One region of the Vreelandella aquamarina genome, then DNA from elsewhere that is predicted to be linked to it. Evidence: riboswitches for the same ligand, from Rfam matches in the RefSeq annotation. Region 1 holds a riboswitch; the other holds the start of a gene.
The links. A riboswitch is a leader RNA that binds a small molecule or an ion and turns the genes downstream of it on or off. The one in region 1 is predicted to bind thiamine pyrophosphate.

Region 1 (8,775 bases):
CAAACCATCGAAGCCTATCGGCTGAGCGTGATCCTGCTTGCTGGCGGTGGCGAAAATGGGGCCTAGCCCGACATAGTCCAACAGCGCGATGGGCGCGTTACGAAGCTGCGCGACGGTGTTGATCGACAGCCCCAAAATGGCATGCGGTCCCAGCACCTCACGCGCCTCTTGTACGGCGGTATCGCTTTGCCCGACGTGCAGGCCATCGGCGCCGCTGGCGATGGCCACGGCTAGCCGGTCGTTGATGATCAGCGGCACGCTGGTGCCCGCCAGCAGCGCTTTGAGCCGCTTGGCTTGGGCGACCATCGCCGCATCACTGGCGTGTTTGTCGCGCAGCTGTACCACGGTGACACCGCCTTTGACGGCGGCCTCCACCGTCGCCTCAAGGCCAGTGTCCGCGCACAGGGTGGCATCGGTGACTAGATAGAGCGAGAGATCACACTGCATGGAGCGCCTCCACCTGGCTGAGCGACGAGAGATCATCCGGGGTGAGCTGGTACAGAGCATCCAAGAGGGCAACCTGAAAGCTGCCCGGCCCATCGGCCCGTTGGCCAGCACGATGCCCGGCGATGCTAAAGCACGCCAGGGCGGCCAGCGTTGCCGTCAGCGGGTGCTCGCGGTTAGCGGCGACGAACCCGGCCACCAGCGCACTCAATCCACAGCCCAGCGTCGTGACGCGGGGCATCATCGGGTGGCCCCCGGTCAGCCGGAAATGGTGGGTACCGTCGGTCAAAAAGTCGGTCTCGCCGGTCATGGCGACGATGCAGTGCTGCCGTTGCGCGAGCGATATGGCTGCTTGAGCGGCGTCATCGGTGGATGCCGTTGCATCGACTCCGCGTCCTTGGCTTGCCAAGCCGGTGAGCGCCATCACTTCAGAGGCATTGGCGCGAATGACGCTGGGCCGGTGGGGCAGCAGCGCCTGGCACACCTGCTGGCGAAAGGCGGTTGCCCCGACCGCCACCGGGTCTAGCACCCACGGCGTTTGGCTTGCGTTGGCCGTGCGAGCCGCCAGCTGCATCGATTCGGCCCAGGGCGTAGAGAGCGTGCCGATATTGATAGAAAGCGCACCTGCCAGCGCGGTAAATTCGGCGACCTCTTCGGGGGCGTGCAGCATCGCGGGCGATGCCCCCGTGGCCAGCAGCAGGTTGGCCGTGCTGTTCATGGCCACGTAATTGGTCATGCAGTGGACGAGCGGCGTGGTTTCGCGCAGAGCGGCGAGCATATCGCCAAGCGGGGGGTAGGTCATAGTATCCTCCCGGCCAGGGAGGTGGTGAGAGGCACCACGACTCCCTACGCCGGCGTTATCCGGTTCAGGTTCGAAGGGTGCTTCTCAGCCGCTGGGCGGCGCCCCTGTCGTTGGTGGCTACTATCCTAGCCTTGGACGGAGCTGTAAAGCCCCGCCGGAAGAGACTTAACGAAACGCGATGCGCGTGCCGTAGGTAAGCATTTCATCAGGGGTGATGGCACGGCCCGACACGCCAATCATCTCATCGCCGCACTGGTCGGCGAAAGTCAGCACGCCGTGGGTCAGACCGAGCTGGCCCAGGGTGTCACGGATTTCACCGGTTCCCAAAAAGGTACTGACGCGGCCTTCGGCGTCGCTCAGGTCCGATACACCGTTGGCATGGTGAAAGCGCACCTTGTAGATACCGTCCATGGACTCGACTTCGACAATGGGGGAAAAGCCGTTTTGAATCGCATGGCTCAGCTGCTTCAGAGTCAGGCGATCGCCAAGGGTCATATCGATGGCTGTCATGACGCTCTCCTATCTGACGCCATTCGCAGGGCATCACGGTTGAATTTGTAAAACTGTCGAGATAGAAGTGTAGAAGGTCTGCATCGTTTTTCCAGGCGCATTCGATCAGAGCGCGTGCCGAGAGGTCAGTGCACGGCATCCAGCGCGTGTTGCTGAAGTTTGGTCAGAGGGATGATCTCCAGCGTGCGCTCGTTCGTGCCCGAGAGAATCACCGGTGGTGCAAGCCCCACTTGGGCTGCTTCGGCCCAGCGGTGGGCGCACAGGCACCAGCGGTCGCCGGGCTTCAAGCCGGGAAAGCCGAAGGCCGGGCGCGGGGTTACCAGATCGTTACCTTGAGCCTTGGAGAAAGCCAGAAACTCCTCGGTCACCATGGCGCACACCGAATGGATGCCGACATCGTCAGGCCCGACGCGACAAAAGCCGTCGCGGTAGAAGCCGGTTTTTGGGGCATGGCAGCAGGGCGTGAGTGGCTCACCCAGTACGTTTCGATCACGGGACATAGAGACTCCTTCGGGCCGGGCTGGAATTCCAAGCGCCTTGCCCTCATAACTAGACATTAAACGCGCCATCGCACGTTATGACCGATGCGCTGGAGCGATGGTCAAATGGCGGGCGCTTAGCAGCCTAAGCCTTGTACAAAGTACTACGTTCGTCAAAGAATTTGCACCGTATCCACGAAAGCGTCACCCCCATAAGGAGAGTCTCATGTCGTATCAAGGTGAACAGCATCCAGGTGTTGCCCCAGTCGCCCCGCAAACACAGGGTTTTCGCTTAAACCACACCATGCTGCGGGTCAAAGACCCCGAGCGCGCGCTGGCGTTCTACTCCAAGGTGTTTGGAATGCAGGTACTGCGGCGCTTGGACTTCGAGGAGATGCAGTTCTCGCTCTACTTCCTGGCTAACGTAGAGGCCGGTGATAGCGTGCCGGAAGAGACCCAAGCGCGCACCGCGTGGACCTTTAGCCAGAAAGGTCTATTGGAGCTGACCCACAACTGGGGTACCGAAAACGAGCAGGACTTTGCCTACCATGACGGCAATGCAGAGCCGCAGGGCTTCGGGCATATCTGTTTTAGCGTACCGGATTTGGAAGCCGCGCAGGCGTGGTTCGATGAGCATGACGTGACCTTCGTCAAGCGCGCCGACCAGGGCAAGATGAAGGACGTGATCTTCGTCAAGGACGCCGACGGCTACTGGATCGAAGTGATTCAAGCAGACCGTATGGCCGCCATGGGCGATTGATATGGCGCATCTGCTGTTTCGGTTGCGTCACGTGACCGACGAAGAGGCCATGGAGGTTCGCCAGCTGCTGGAGGCGCATGGTTTCGATGTGTACGAAACCCAGGCGGGCTTTTTTCGCCTGGGAGTCGATGCCATTTGGCTGCGCAACCCTGCCCAGCGAGACGATGCCGAAACGGTGCTGGCGCACTATCAGGCCGAGCGGCAAGCAAAGGCGCGCAAAGCGCATGAAAACGCGTTGGCCCGCGATGAGGCGCCGACGTTGTGGCGACGTTTCGTGGCGCACCCGCTGCAGGTCACGCTAGTGATCGTTGCGGTGCTCATGATCGCTCTGCTCACCCTGCTGCCGTTTATTGGGCTAGCTCGCTAGTCGTCAGAAGCGTCAGACAGATGCCCGCGCTTGACGTACATCATTACCCCGGCCTGGCCTGCGCGAAGCCGTGGCGCAGCCCCCGGCGGGTAGCGGCACCAGCTCCCTTCCGGGTACTCGGTGTCCGCATCGCACAGCGACCCTTCCAGCACGAACAGCTCCAATCCGCCCGGTAGGGCAGGATAGTCGGTGACGATGTCACGCTCCCAGCGCTCCAGGCTGATACGCTCGCTTTGATAGGTATGCAGCATTTTGTACGTGATGCCGGGCCGACGATCAGGCTGCCAGGGCAAACGGTGGGCGGGAATGGCGAGTTGGAGCAGATCGTTCTCATCGAACTGGTGGAGCTTCACGAGAATCAGCGCGCCCTCATCGCCAATGTGGGGCGTATGGCCCGTGCCGATGGGGTTGCGCAGGTAGCTGCCCGCCGGGTAGCGGCCATGTTCGTCGGCAAACACGCCCTCGAGCACGAGAATCTCTTCACCGCCGCCGTGGGTGTGGCGGCTGAACTGACTATTTGGCGCATAGCGTACCAGGCTCGTGGCGCGGGCCACCTCATCGCCAATGCGGTCCAGCATCATTCGTTCTACGCCTGCGCTGGGCGAGGCGACCCAGCGATACTGCTCCGGCGTGACAAAGGCAAAGTGGCTAAAGTCGGCGTTTAGGCGCATGGTAGTGGCTCTTTGCAGGGGTTTAAACAACGTTAGCGGCGCATGGTGGAGCCAGTCTCCCCATCCTCACGACAAAATGCAACGCAAAAAAATACCGCCTGGCGCAGGCGGTATTCGATTCTTTACGGCACGTCTTTACGACATGGCTCAGTGATCATGACCATGATCGTCGTGGTCGTGGTCGTGGTCGTGGTCGTGGTCGTGGTCGTGGTCGTGGTCGTGGTCGTGGTCGTGGTCGTGGTCGTGGTCGTGGTCGTGGTCGTCATGACCAGGATCATCATGACCCGGCGCTGCCAGAGCATCGTGGAGCACCTGGGCGTTGTGGCGCATCATGCCCAGGTAGGTGTTGGCATCGCCTTCACTGGCCAGCGCATCCGCGTACAGCGTGCCGGCGATGGGAAGGCCAGTCTCTTCTGCCAACTGCGTAATGATTGCCTGGTTGGTCATGTTCTCGTGGAACAGCGCCTGTACGTTCTCTTGCTCGATCACATCGATCAGGGCGGCCATGCTGGCACCGCTGGGATCGGCTTCGGTCGAGAGACCGACCGGCGAGAGGAAATTCACGCCGTAGGCGCTGGAGAAGTAGCCAAACGAATCGTGCCCGGTGATCACGCTGGCCGACGCAGGAATCTCGCTGAGCAGCTCACGAATCTCGGCATCAACGCTATCCAGCTCTGCCAGGTAGCGCTCGGCATTGGCTTGGTAGCTCTGCGCGTTGGCACCATCGGCCTCGATCAGGCCATCACGAATATTGGTGACGTAGACCCTCGCCTGCTGCAGATCTTGCCATGCATGAGGGTCGTCATCGCCATGGGCGTGCTCGCTGTGATCGTCCTCTGCATGCTCGTCGTGATGCGCGTCATCACCATGCTCGTCATGATGCGCCTCATGAGCGTGCGCGTCGTGGTCGTGGTCGTGGTCGTGTTCATCGTGCGCTTCATGATCGTCGTGGTCACCATGCCCGTGTTCGTCATGCGCTGCGAACGCGCGTGGGGCGATGCCATCCGTCGCCGTCACCAGCGCGCCGCGGTAGTCGCTGGAGTCGATCAGCCGCTCCATCCAGCCTTCGAACAGCAGGCCGTTGAAAACCACCAAATCGGCGCCGGCCAGCGCGCGGGCATCGCCAGGGCTCGGGGAGTAAACGTGGGCATCGCCATCCGGACCGACCAGGGAGCTGACGTCCACATGCTCTCCACCGACGTTCTCGACCATATCCGCCAAGATGGAGAAACTGGTGACGACCTGAACCCGCTCGTTCGCCATGGCTGCGGGCAGTGCCAACATGGCCGAGACGCCGACTAACCAGCGCGATGAAGAGATAAGCGACATAACATGCTCCTGATGATGAAATAAACGTGAGACGATCATCCGCTAATGCGACTGCTCCATCGCCAGCGGCGTGGTTTTACGCCGTAACTTCGCGGCCAAGCTGTGGTAGCGGCCAAACAGCGCCGAGAACAAGTACGCTCCCCCGGCCAGTAAGATAATGCTCGGGCCAGATGGCGTGTCCAAATGGAACGACAGCAGCAGCCCGCCGGTACTGGCCAGCATCGCTAACACCACGGCGATGCCCATCAAGCCTTCTAACCGCTTGCTCCAAAACCGCGCTGCCGTGGCGGGCAACATCATTAAGCCAACGGCCATCAGCGTGCCCAGGGTTTGGAAGCCCGCCGTTAAGTTCAGTACCAGCAGCCCTAAAAAGACGCTATGTACCCAACCGCTGCGGCGGTTTTGGCCGCGTAGAAACAGCGGGTCTAAACACTCCACCACCAAGGCGCGGAAAATAACCGCCAGGGTGATGACGATCAGCGTGCTGATCGAGGCGATCAGCAGCAGCGCCGTGGAGTTAATCGCCAAAATGGAGCCGAACAGCACGTGGGTAAGATCCACACTGCTGCCACCCATGGAGATCAGCATGACCCCGGCGGCCAACGAAATGATAAAAAAGCTCGCCATGGCCGCATCTTCACGCTGGCCGCCCATCTTCGAGACCGCCCCCGCCAGCAACGCCACCATGACCCCAAACAGCACGCCACCGACACTCATCACCGGCAGCGAAAAGCCCGCTAGCAAAAAGCCCAGCGCCACGCCGGGTAAGATCGCGTGGGCCATGGCATCGCCAATCAGGCTCATGCCGCGCAGCACCAAAAATACCCCAAGGGGCGGAGCGGCTAGTGAAAGCGCTAGCCCGCCGACCACGGCACGGCGCATAAAGCCGTAATCGAACGGCGCGATCAGCCACGCATCAAGCAGTGCCAGCATGGCGGCCTCCTAAGGTAAACGGCACCACTTGAGCAGGCGCGTGCTGCTGGTTCAGCGCGCTGGGCGCGACCCAACGGCCATGACCACCGCTTAGCATCAGCACTTCGTCGGCCAAGCGGCGCAGGTGATCCATGTCATGCAGCACGATGATGATCGTCACGCCCTCATCGGCCATTTGGCGAAAAATACGAATCAAGATATCGACGGTGTCGCTGTCCACGTTGGCAAACGGCTCATCCAGTAGCAGCAGCTCGGCCTCTTGCATCAACGTTCGGCCAATTAGCGCCCGCTGGCGCTGGCCCCCAGACAGCTCGCCCAGCGGGCGGTGAGCCAAGTGAGAAATGCCCAGGCGTGCCATGATGTCACGGCCTTTGCGGTAGTGGGCCGCACAGTAACCTTTCATGGCCCCGTGGCTAGGCCAGCTGCCGGTCATCACCAGCTCTTCCACGCTCATTGGGAAGGTCAGGTCGAGCGCCAGCTGCTGAGGCAGCCAAGCGCGGCGGGCGTTATCTACCGTGCATATCACCTTGCCACTAATGGGCCTGAGTTCGCCCATGATGGCCTGAATCAGCGTGCTCTTACCGGCGCCATTCGCGCCAATGAGTGCGGTAATCGCACCGGATTTGATATCGCCATCCACATGTTCGAGCACCGTGCGGCGACCCTGCGCTAGGTGCAGATCGTGGAGCTGCAAGCGCGAAGAGGAACGTTCGCTCATAGCGGCCACCCGCCAGCGCCAGCCCACACCACAAGGCCCCATAGCGCAAACAGCGGCAGTGCCACCAATCCCAGCCGCTTACGGGCCGACAGCGACATCAGCGAAAAATGACAAGGACCTTCCTTGTTATGGCGATGCATGTGCTCACTCATCGAGCGACCTCGCTAACGGATAAATAAGTTATAACATAACATTCGGTAAAACCAAAAAAGTGGCGGATATTTTACGCGCTCACAGCGCGCTGACAACGGTGAGCGCGCTAATCTTTGAGCTGCGTAATAAGCGCTCTTCCCAACGCTATCACTAGCGAGTGAGGAGAAGGGCGGGCAAACGAAGAGGCGAGGGCTGGTGGGTGCCATCAGTCGCGTTGGGACGTTTCCCTTCGAGAGACCCCTTGCGCGCCTCATCTCCGGCGCTTTCACTCGGCTTGGGTCTGCCACCCATTCGACTGGTTCAGCAGCAACATTGCTGCTGCCGCTGATATTGCTTAAAGGGAACGATGTAGTGGCGTGGAGAGATGCGAACACTCACTGGAGAAGGCATCGTCATCTGCGATTTTTAAAAAGTAGTTCGCCGCACGGTGATTACTCCTTCTCCTCATCCTCTTCCCAGCGTTCCATGGCGCGTTTGTCGTCAGGTAGGCGGACCATGTCGCCGACAGTGAGCTTGTGATGCGATTTAAAGCGGTGGCCGTGCTGGTCGAGAATGGCGGCGACGCTGCCGATGCTCACGGCGTCTTCTTCCCGGTAGGCTTCGACCTTGACCCGTACGATACGGCCTTGATAACGGGCAGAGAGAATAGCGCCGGGGTAAGGGGGCGTGTGGTCGGGGTCGTTTTTGAAGAAGGCGGCGACGCTGGCGCTGCCGGGGTCATCCCATTCGACGTGTTGATGCATGGTCAGTGTCCTTACATAAGTCGTTAGAAAACAAGCAGACGCTTTCAGTGTAGTGTGCGTTGGCGGCACTCGGCCAATGTGCATAGACAGCTGTGGCCTATGCGCTTAACTTACGAGTTTAAGGGAACCTGGGGGAGAGGCCGCGATGCATCCGTACCGAGCGCTATTCGAGCAGTCGGGCACACCGCTTTTCGTCGTCGAGCGTTCAGCCCCTGATGCAATGAACGTGTACGCGAACGCAGCCTTTCGGCGCGTGGTGGGATGGGCCGATAACAGCGAGATGGCGCTGGCCAACTGCTTTCCCCTCGACGTAACTAACGTGCTGGCCGCCGTACAGGCTTGTGACCAGCAGCAGGCCGTTCAGGAACTGATGGTGACCTGGGCAGACGCCTCACGGCGCTGGCAACTGCAGCTCTCGCCCGTGGTGGACGGCGAGTATCGCGCCGTCTATGGGGCGTTGCATCAGCCCGCGCTGCCGTTTGGCGAGTCGTTGGATGCGTTGCTCTCGCAGCTACCGGGCTTCATTTACCAGTTGCACTACTCGCGCACGGGCAGCTGGCGTTACACCTATGTGGGGCAGCGGGTCGAGGAGATGTTTGGGGTGAGCGTGGAAGAAGCGCTGGCCGATGCGCAGACGCTGCTAGCCAACATTCACCCTGGGGATCGCGATGCGGTCATCGAAAGTTCGCTGGAGAGCGCACGCACGATGACGCCGTGGAAACAGGAATTTCGAATGTTCCACCGTCGTGGCGAAATGCTGTGGGTGGAAGCCAGTGACCAACCCCGACGCGAGCCGGATGGCAGCGTGCTGTGGACGGGGTACGCCAACGATATTACCCAGCGCAAAGCGCTGGAATCGGCACTGA
Region 2 (8,775 bases), 1.3 Mb from region 1:
GGCGATTGGGCCAGCAGGGCTTTGCCGTGCTCATTGAATAAACGCTCGATACTGAGCGCCTCGCCGGGGTGCAGCGTGACCAGAAAACGCTCGCCAACAAAGAAACAGACCTGCTGGGGCACGAAATTGAGCTGGGCATCGAACGACGAAATACCGCGATAGATGATCAGCGTGTGATTGTCGAACTCTTCGATCTTTGGGGGGTGGCGCTCTTTATGAGCATCTTGGATCGCCATGGGGTGGCAATCGAAACGCTCTAGCACGTCACGCTCCTGCGTTTCGCTCTCGCCTTTCATATCGACCCACAGATGTGCCGTGGGCATGCGTTTCCACTCGTCCATCAGGCTCAAATCGCCCTCACGCACATCGCCTTCTGGGGTGGTCAATAAACAACGAATCATACGCGTCCCTGGGTTCGTTAAAGAGGGTTGGGGGTATCCGCCGGACGCGCCAACGCGACACGCGCTTTACCTGCGCGTTTGGCGTTATACATGGCGTCATCGGCACGTTTCAGCAGCTCCTGTGGCGTCTCAGCCGCGTTGGGCACGAACAGCGCCACGCCAATGCTGGTGCTCACTCGCAGCGTGGCACTCCCCACGTGTAGCGGCTCTTCGATCACCTGAATCAGCTTGTTTGCCAACGGTTCAAGAGCCTCGGTAGTCACCCCTTCGAGCAGTACGACGAACTCATCTCCCGCCCAACGGGCAATGAAGTCCGTCTCGCGGACGGCGTTCTGAAGGCGCTGCGCGACCTCACGCAGCAGCTCATCGCCCATGCCGTGGCCGTGCTGGTCGTTGATGCGCTTGAACCCGTCGAGGTCCAGAAACAGCACGACAAGCGGCGCCAGGGTACGACGTACCCGCGCCATCGCTTCGGGAAGCCGCTCATCCAGGGCGCGACGATTGGGCAAGCGCGTCAGTACGTCCTCTCGGGCCTGCTGGTCACGCAGACGCTCAAGCTGCTGGCGTTCGGTAATGTCGTGGATGAAGACGCTGCGGCGCGGGCGGCCATTCACTTCAAAGCTCTTTAGCCGCACCTCGACCGGCAAGCGAACCCCGTCTCGTCGTATGGCGTCGCAGGTCAAGGGCATCGCGGCGTCGTCACAGGTCAGCCCCTGTGGGAACATGAGCGAGGTGAGTGGGCGCGTCAACGCGTCTTTGCGGCTCCAGCCGAACATGCTTTCGGCGGCCCGGTTCCAGTCCAACACGCGCCCCTGCGCATCGATGCTCAGGTAGGCGTCGTAGGCAGACTCGATCACCAAATTGAGCTCACGCGTGCGCTGCTCAATACGCTGTTCAAGACTTTGATGAAGCGCCGTGAGCGACTGCTGAGTGGCGGCGCGAATTTTCTGCTCGTTGATGAGCCGCTCGCGCAGATGAATTTCGCCGATCACGATATCGGCCAAATCCTGCATCGCAGCTTGTTCCTGAGGAGTCAACTGGCGCGGCTGCGTATCCATCGCACACAGCGATCCAAGCACTAGACCATGGGAGTTGCGCAACGGTATCCCGGCATAAAAACGGATGCCGCCGGGTTTCGTCACGATGGGATTGGTAGCGAAGCGCTCGTCACTCTGAGCGTCTTCGACCACCAGCGGTTCGTCCTCCAGCACGGTATAGGCGCAAAATGCCATGTCCCGGGGGCTCTCGGAGAACTCCATGCCTACTTGCGACTTGAACCACTGACGGTCGGTATCGATCAAGCTGATGGTGGACTTAGGAACGCCGAGCAGCACGGTGACCAACCGCGTGATGCGATCGAAAACGGGCTCGTTCGGCGTATCCAGCAGGTCCAGCTCGTTAAGCGCAGCCAAACGGGCGGTTTCGTTAGGGGGTAACAGGTGGCTCATGGCGATCACACCTAAGTGGTCATCAGTCCCCTAACAGCATACCGTGAAACGGAATTTTCTGCTCAACGCCCCACTTAACGCACGGCGATACGCCGCGGGGTCAACCCGGCCCACACCACGCTCACCACCGTGGAGAGCAGCAGCGCCCCCACGAACGGCCCCAGTGTCGGTACACTGCCGGGGAACGTCGCGGCCAATACTCCCGCGCTGACGCTACCTTGACTCAGCCAGCCAGGCAGCACGGCGCCTACTAGCCCCGCTAGCCCACCGCTGATCGCAGCCGTCGGTGTCATTCGTTGCCACAAGCCCAGCAGCACCGGCACCACGATCGCTGCACACAGCAGGTCGGCAATCAAAAACAACCGCAGCACCGACAGCCCCTGTAAAGCAATCACGATCACGGGCAGCATGATGGCCACGGTGAGCCAGCGCGCTTTGTTGAGGGCCTCGGACCGGTGGCCGCTGGCCCACAGTGACGCAATACCGTTTTGTAAAGTGTCGACGCTCGAGGTGACCAGCGTGACGGCCAGGACCAGGGATGGCAGCGTGATCCATACCGGGGCATCGCTAAGCAGCGCAAAAAACGGCATGGGCGGCTCGCCGAGGCTGACCCCGCTCATCGCTGCCATGATGCCAACACCACCGATCACCATGACGACCAGAACGGTCAGGCCGCCGCCCAGCCAGGCACCGCGCCCCAGGCTCGCGTCGTCTTGGGCCGCCCATACCCGCTGCCAATAGCCTTGGTGAAACAAGTTCGCTGCCGTCACGGCGATCACCAGCGTCAACGCGACGCTGAGCGAGCTACCGATGGGGAGCGACGGGAGTTGTGCGTCACTCGGCATATTGGGTAGTCGCCAGAGCGTTACGCTGGCGACGGCGAGCAGCAGTGCCAAAAGCAGCCACGCTTGCCAGCGGTCGGTGGCGAGACTTGCCCGAAGCCCACCCATCACGGTGTAGACCAGCGTGGTGAGCGCCACCCCGATGATGACCACGGCAGGAGGCACGTCGGAGAGTAGCGCGGTAATCGCCCCGATGGCGGTGAGTTCAGCAGCCAGGAAGCAGCCCATGTAAGCCACGGAAACGAGCGCGACGAAGCGGCGCACGCCCGTGCCGTAGCACGTATCAGCAAACTCGGCGATGCTGCGCCCTTCCGGCAGCGCTTGGCGTATTTTGGGGCCATAAAGGCCCAGCACGATGAAAGGCAGCGCCGAGCCAAGCGCATAGCCCAGCAGCGCTACGGGGCCCACGAACGCGCCAATTTCCGGGGGCGCAAACAGAATCCACGCCCCCATACCCGAGGCCAAAAAGGAGAGCCCCAAGGTAGACGCGGTTTGAGAATTGCGGGCGGTGACATAGTCATCCAACGAACCGCCACCAAAGCGGGCCCGAAGGCCCAAAAAAGCAAAGCAGCACAACGCTGCGCCTAATACGAGAGACGTTAGGTAAGGCATGTCGCGCTTCCTCCGCCGGTACGAACCGGATCAGGTTCCAGGGTCTGCGTTACGCGCATTCTCAGCCCCGATGGGGCTCCCCTGGCGACAGTGAATGGAGGCGACATCCTCAATCAAACTAGCGCATTAGTAAAGTCTCAGGTGGTCTGCCGAGCACTCTCCTCCGGCTGTTTGGGGACGCGCCCCATCGTATAGAACTCGGCGTTGGGCGGCGTTCCCGCCAGCGTCACCAAGCGGTTGGACATGCCGAAAAAGGCCGCAATGGCACCAATGTCCCAACAGTCGTCCAAGGTAAACCCAACGGTTTCCAGGCGCATTTGCCACTCGGTTGAAAACTCCCCCAGCTCGATGGCGCTATGCAGCGCAAAATCGAGCATCAACCGATGACGCTCGCTGAGTCCCGCCACGCGATGATTAATGGCGATATTGTCCGCCAGCAAAGGGTCTTTACTATAAATACGCACCAGCGCGCCATGGGCGACAACGCAGTACAAACAGCGATTACGGGCACTGGTGGCCACGACGATCATCTCTTTTTCCGCTTTCGTCAGCGTATCGGACGCCCGGTCCATCAACGCATCGTGATAGGCAAAAAAAGCACGGAACTCCTGGGGACGATGCGCGAGCATGAGAAATACGTTGGGTACGAAGCCCGCTTTTTCCTGCACCGCTAACATGGCTTCCCGGATATCCTCGGGAACTTCTTCTAGCGTCTCAGGAAGTGTAAATCGACTTATCGAGACAGACATACGCACTCCTGTTTTTTGTAACGTGGCGCCTAACTGCTGAATGGCGTTTACTCGTAACAAATTGCTAACTAAAGAGTCTTTCAATACGCCTTAACGCTCGCCATACTCTTAATGATTTAATGTCATAAGAGCCGTACGCTATTAGCCAAGCGGTGTACTAACAGGGAAACCACCATGTCATACTCCGAAGCAAAAGAGCACACGCCAGGGCGTTTGCATGAACTGTTCGCCGACCCTTACCGTGCGTTCGAAAACGATACGGATGAGCGTCAGTTGCATATCCGCGTCATGCTTCACACCCTGCTGGCCCGCCCCATGAAGCGAGGTCAGGTAACGCTTCGTGTGATTCACGGCTGGGAGAACGGTGGCTTCGAACCCGCCGACCTGCAGCACGCCGACTTTACCCTGCACAGCCTGACAGATTTCGATGCCGCCGTGACGCGCTTCGCTACGGCTGCCGAGAAAAACGCACCGTTGCCCGCAGATCAAACCGCCATCCTGGCCGAGCCGCTAGCCGACGCCATTGCCGATGCCGAAGCAGATGGCAACGCACTGACCGACGACATCCGCGAAACGCCGGCCCGTTGGCCCGCGTTCGAAGGTGGGCTCGCCCTCTACACGCTGTTCAAGATGTACCACCGCTTGGTTTACGGCGAAGATGACACCTACCGCTGCTCCCAGTGCGACACCCCCCACGGCCCTCGCGAGATCCATGAGTTTCATTTGGAGGAGGGCGAGTTTGCGCTGCTGGTGCCCATCAGCGAGGAGCAGGACGCGCCTTATTTGCTAGTCCTTCACGAAAGTCAGCTGGGTCCCATCGCCCAACTGCTCTCGGAAAGCCTGCCGCTGTTCGAACGTTATTGAGCTGCGCGCCTCCTCGGCCGAGGAGGCGCTTTACTGCGCCCAGGGCGCGCTATAGCGAAATCGTGCTGTTGATACCGCTTGAGACGTTTTCCGGCTCGAACCAGCGGGCAGTGACCGTTTTGGTTTGGGTCCAGAAGGCAATCGCCTGCTTACCGTTGGGCCCCAAGTCACCCAGTTTCGAGGCCCGAGAGCCGGTAAAGCTGAAATAAGCCACCGGCACTGGAATCGGCACGTTGATACCGATTTGGCCCACGTCGATGTCGGTCTCGAAGCGCCGTGCTACCCAGCCCGAGTTGGTGAAGATCGAGGTGCCGTTGCCATTTGGGTTGGCATTAATGAACGCGATGGCGTCGTCCAGCGTCTCGACGTTGACAACGCACAGCACCGGGCCAAAAATTTCCTCGCGATAGATCGTCATGTCTGCCGTCACATCGGAAAACAGAGTCGGTCCGACGAAGTTACCATCCGGGTAGCCGTCGACCGTGTAGCCGCGACCATCCACCAGCAGCGTGGCGCCCTCTGCTTCGCCTGCGCTAATCAAGCGCTCGACGCGGGCCTTGGCCTGTGGCGATACCAGCGGCCCTAGGTCCGCTTCACGCTGAGTACCCGGCCCCACGGTCATACTGCGCGCACCGGCTTCGATATCTTTGATCCACTCGCGCGCCTCTCCCACCAGCACGACCACCGAGTTCGCCATGCAGCGCTGACCGGCGGCACCAAAAGCAGAGCCCAGCAGGCTATCGATGGCTTGACTACGGTTGGCATCCGGCATGACGACACAGTGGTTTTTTGCGCCCATCATGGCCTGCATGCGCTTACCTGCGGCGGCAGCGCGGTTGTACAGCAGTGACCCCACATGGGTCGAACCGATGAACGACAGTGCCTTGATATCCTGATGGTCGGCAATTTGGTTAGCGACATCCGGCCCACCGTGGACCACGTTCAAAACCCCGGCAGGAATACCTGCTTCGTGCGCCAGCTCTACGAGCCGCATGGTCGAGCTGGGGTCCTGCTCGGAGGGCTTCAACACGAAGGTGTTGCCCGTGGCAATGGCCAGCGGAAACATGAAACAGGGCAGCATGATCGGGAAGTTGAAGGCCGTAATGCCCGCTCCCACGCCCAGCGGCTGGTGCATGGTGTATACATCGACGTCATTGGCGGCATTTTCGGCCAGCTCGCCTAGCTGAAGCGAGGTAATGGAGCACGCATGCTCGACCACTTCCAAGCCGCGCCCCACTTCACCTTCCGCATCCGGCAGGGTTTTGCCATGCTCTTCGGTAATCAGTGCCGCCAGCTCCGCCGTGTTATCTCGGATGAGCGCCTGCAGTTTGAGCATGATGCGCATGCGTTTGCCCAGCGGCACTTTACGCCACTCTTTGAACGCCGTCTTGGCGCTGGCGATGGCGCGCTCGACCTCGTCGGACGTACAGAAGGGCACCCGGGCGACCACTTCTTGAGTCGCTGGGTTCACCACGTCGCGCCACTCTTGGCTTTGGGACATGACCGGCTGGCCATCGATATACATCGGTATTTCACGAACAGACATGATGCGTTTCCTCGGGTTGTGTTTGTTATGGGATCGAATAAGGCGCTACTAGGGTATATCAGCAAGTTGACGTAAACGTCAATTAGCCTCTGGGCAAAGATAATTTCCGCATCGAGCGACGATTTGGCTTTCCCTCTCAGTCAGGGCCTCGCTATGCTGAGACAGTTGCGTATCAGCACTCACCTTCGTGAGATGCGCTGTGGTGATCACAAGGAGGCATCCATGCAGACGTTTAGCTGCCGCTGTGGCAATCCGCTGTTTTTCGAGAACACTCACTGCTTGGCCTGTGAGTCGGAGGTAGGCTGGTGCCCCGCTTGTCGTCATATCGTGGCACTGGCACCGCTGGATAGCGGCGGCTACCGCTGCACCCATGAAGGCTGCGGTACGGCGCTGATGAAGTGCCACAACTACGCCGTCGAAAACGTTTGTAATCGGATGGTCGTGATGGCCGAAGGGCACGCGGATACGCTGTGCGACTGCTGCCGCTATAACGAGGTGATTCCCGATTTAGAGGTCGACGGCAACCGGGAGCGTTGGGCAGCGCTGGAGAGTGCCAAACGGCGGCTTTTCTATACGCTGGATTTGCTCAAGCTTCCCCATGGCGTCGAGGGCGAGGACATCCGCGTTCCGCTGAGCTTTTCGTTCATGGCTGATGCGCTGCCCGACCACGGTCTATGGCGTTCCACGGCGAACCAAGAGAAGGTCTACACCGGCCACGCCAACGGCCATATCACCATCAACGTCAAAGAAGCCGATGACGTAGAGCGTGAGCGGCTGCGTGTCGACATGAACGAATCCCACCGCACGCTGATCGGCCATTTTCGTCATGAAATCGGCCACTACTACTGGGATCTGCTGGTCAAAGACCAAGACGAAGCCGCCAGCATTCGCGTATTCGGCGACCACAACCACCCTACCTATGGCGAAGCCCTGGAGCAGTACTATCAGCAAGGCGCGCCGGCAGACTGGCCCTCGCGGTTCATTTCCGCCTACGCCGCCATGCATCCGTGGGAGGATTTCGCCGAGACGTTTGCCTTCTATCTGGACATGGTGGCCGTGCTGGATACGGCACTGCACATGGGCCTCTCACGTGCCGAGTACGACGGCTCTTTGGAGAGCATGCTTCAGGCGTTTCATCAGGTGGGCATGGCAGTGAACGAACTCAATCGTGACATGGGCCTGCTGGACTTGGCACCCGGCGTCATCGCCCCGGCGGTGCGTGAGAAGCTGGCGTACCTGCATGAACTCATTCAACAGGCGAACGCCAGCTCTCAAGCGGCCTAGTTAATCGTTGTCATGGTCGCCTGTGTGGCTTTGGGTTTGACGCTGGGTGACCCGAGGAACGCCGTCGCCGTTCACGAAGTAGGTAGCGCTAAGCGTATCGTGGATGGCGGCAAAGCCAATTTGCAGTTCGTCCACGAAAGCGTGCAGCTTGCTCGGCGAGTGCGCCAGCGCCTGAATATCCGCATCGACCACGTCGGCTCGTACCAACGACACCGTCGCCGCGACGCGGTCTTGGCGGGGCAGTAGCTGTAGCTCGTGCCCCAAGGTTTCCAAACTACAGGCAATGGAGCGAGGCAAATGCGGATCTTGCAGCAGAAAACGCAGCACGTCCGGGCCGCGCACCCTTAGCCTGACCTGTTGACGATACATTTGATACGCGGTGAGTGACTTCAAGACGCTCATCCACTGCAGGTTCTCGAACGGCAGCAGCTCTTCAGGGTTTTGCGGCAGCAGGCTGGCCGAACGCACATCGACGATCCGCGTGGTCATATCTGCCCGCTCAAGCTGGCGGCCCAGTTTGATGAACGTGCGCGCCGGGCCGTGGCTCAAGGTGCCTTCGATCAACCCGGTCAACGTTTGGCAGCCACGAATGACGTTTTTCAAAAATGCGTCTCGCCGTCGAGGGCTCACGCCGTTTTCCGCGTGGTCCGCGACGTTAAGATAGAGCTGATTGACCTCTTCCCAAATCTCGCGGGGCACTACGTCCCGGGTGGTGCGTAAGTTCTCCCGGGCGCTCGCCAGCGCCGAGAGAATCGAGCTGCCGTTTTGGGCATCGGCACACAAAAAGTGCACCACGCTACGCTCGTCGAAACTGGAATGGCGGGCATTGAAGGCCTCCAGCGTCCCGGTCATTTCGATGAGCGGCGCCCAGCCCAGTGGCAAATGCCGAGGCAAGTCCAGCATCAAATGGCTGTTGACGCTCAGTAACCGCGCGGTATCTTCGGCACGCTCGATGTAGCGCGCCATCCAGTAGAGGTTTTCAGCAACGCGTGACAGCATGGCGCTAGGCTCCTTTCTGCTCAGCGGCAC

Region 2: linked by a shared signal. The riboswitch ahead of CTT34_RS13315 (SLC5/6 family protein) and the one ahead of thiM (hydroxyethylthiazole kinase) in region 1 are both predicted to bind thiamine pyrophosphate.

The regions. Positions count from the first base shown of each region.
Region 1 is NZ_CP024621.1:215,683-224,457, forward strand. It holds gene thiE (thiamine phosphate synthase) at 1-447, opposite strand, end outside; gene thiM (hydroxyethylthiazole kinase) at 437-1,246, opposite strand; TPP riboswitch at 1,271-1,362, opposite strand; gene CTT34_RS01075 (hypothetical protein) at 1,412-1,756, opposite strand; gene CTT34_RS01080 (DUF2237 family protein) at 1,882-2,256, opposite strand; gene gloA (lactoylglutathione lyase) at 2,462-2,995, shown strand; gene CTT34_RS01090 (DUF6164 family protein) at 2,997-3,362, shown strand; gene CTT34_RS01095 (cupin domain-containing protein) at 3,359-4,033, opposite strand; gene CTT34_RS01100 (metal ABC transporter solute-binding protein, Zn/Mn family) at 4,181-5,362, opposite strand; gene CTT34_RS01105 (metal ABC transporter permease) at 5,405-6,295, opposite strand; gene CTT34_RS01110 (metal ABC transporter ATP-binding protein) at 6,279-7,013, opposite strand; gene CTT34_RS01115 (hypothetical protein) at 7,010-7,165, opposite strand; gene CTT34_RS01120 (hypothetical protein) at 7,598-7,909, opposite strand; gene CTT34_RS01125 (diguanylate cyclase domain-containing protein) at 8,055-8,775, shown strand, end outside.
Region 2 is NZ_CP024621.1:2,769,491-2,778,265, forward strand. It holds gene CTT34_RS13305 (magnesium transporter CorA family protein) at 1-401, opposite strand, end outside; gene CTT34_RS13310 (sensor domain-containing diguanylate cyclase) at 419-1,849, opposite strand; gene CTT34_RS13315 (SLC5/6 family protein) at 1,924-3,303, opposite strand; TPP riboswitch at 3,293-3,396, opposite strand; gene CTT34_RS13320 (peroxidase-related enzyme) at 3,441-4,052, opposite strand; gene CTT34_RS13325 (hypothetical protein) at 4,227-4,916, shown strand; gene CTT34_RS13330 (CoA-acylating methylmalonate-semialdehyde dehydrogenase) at 4,966-6,462, opposite strand; gene CTT34_RS13335 (zinc-binding metallopeptidase family protein) at 6,685-7,746, shown strand; gene CTT34_RS13340 (alpha-E domain-containing protein) at 7,747-8,745, opposite strand; gene CTT34_RS13345 (circularly permuted type 2 ATP-grasp protein) at 8,750-8,775, opposite strand, start outside.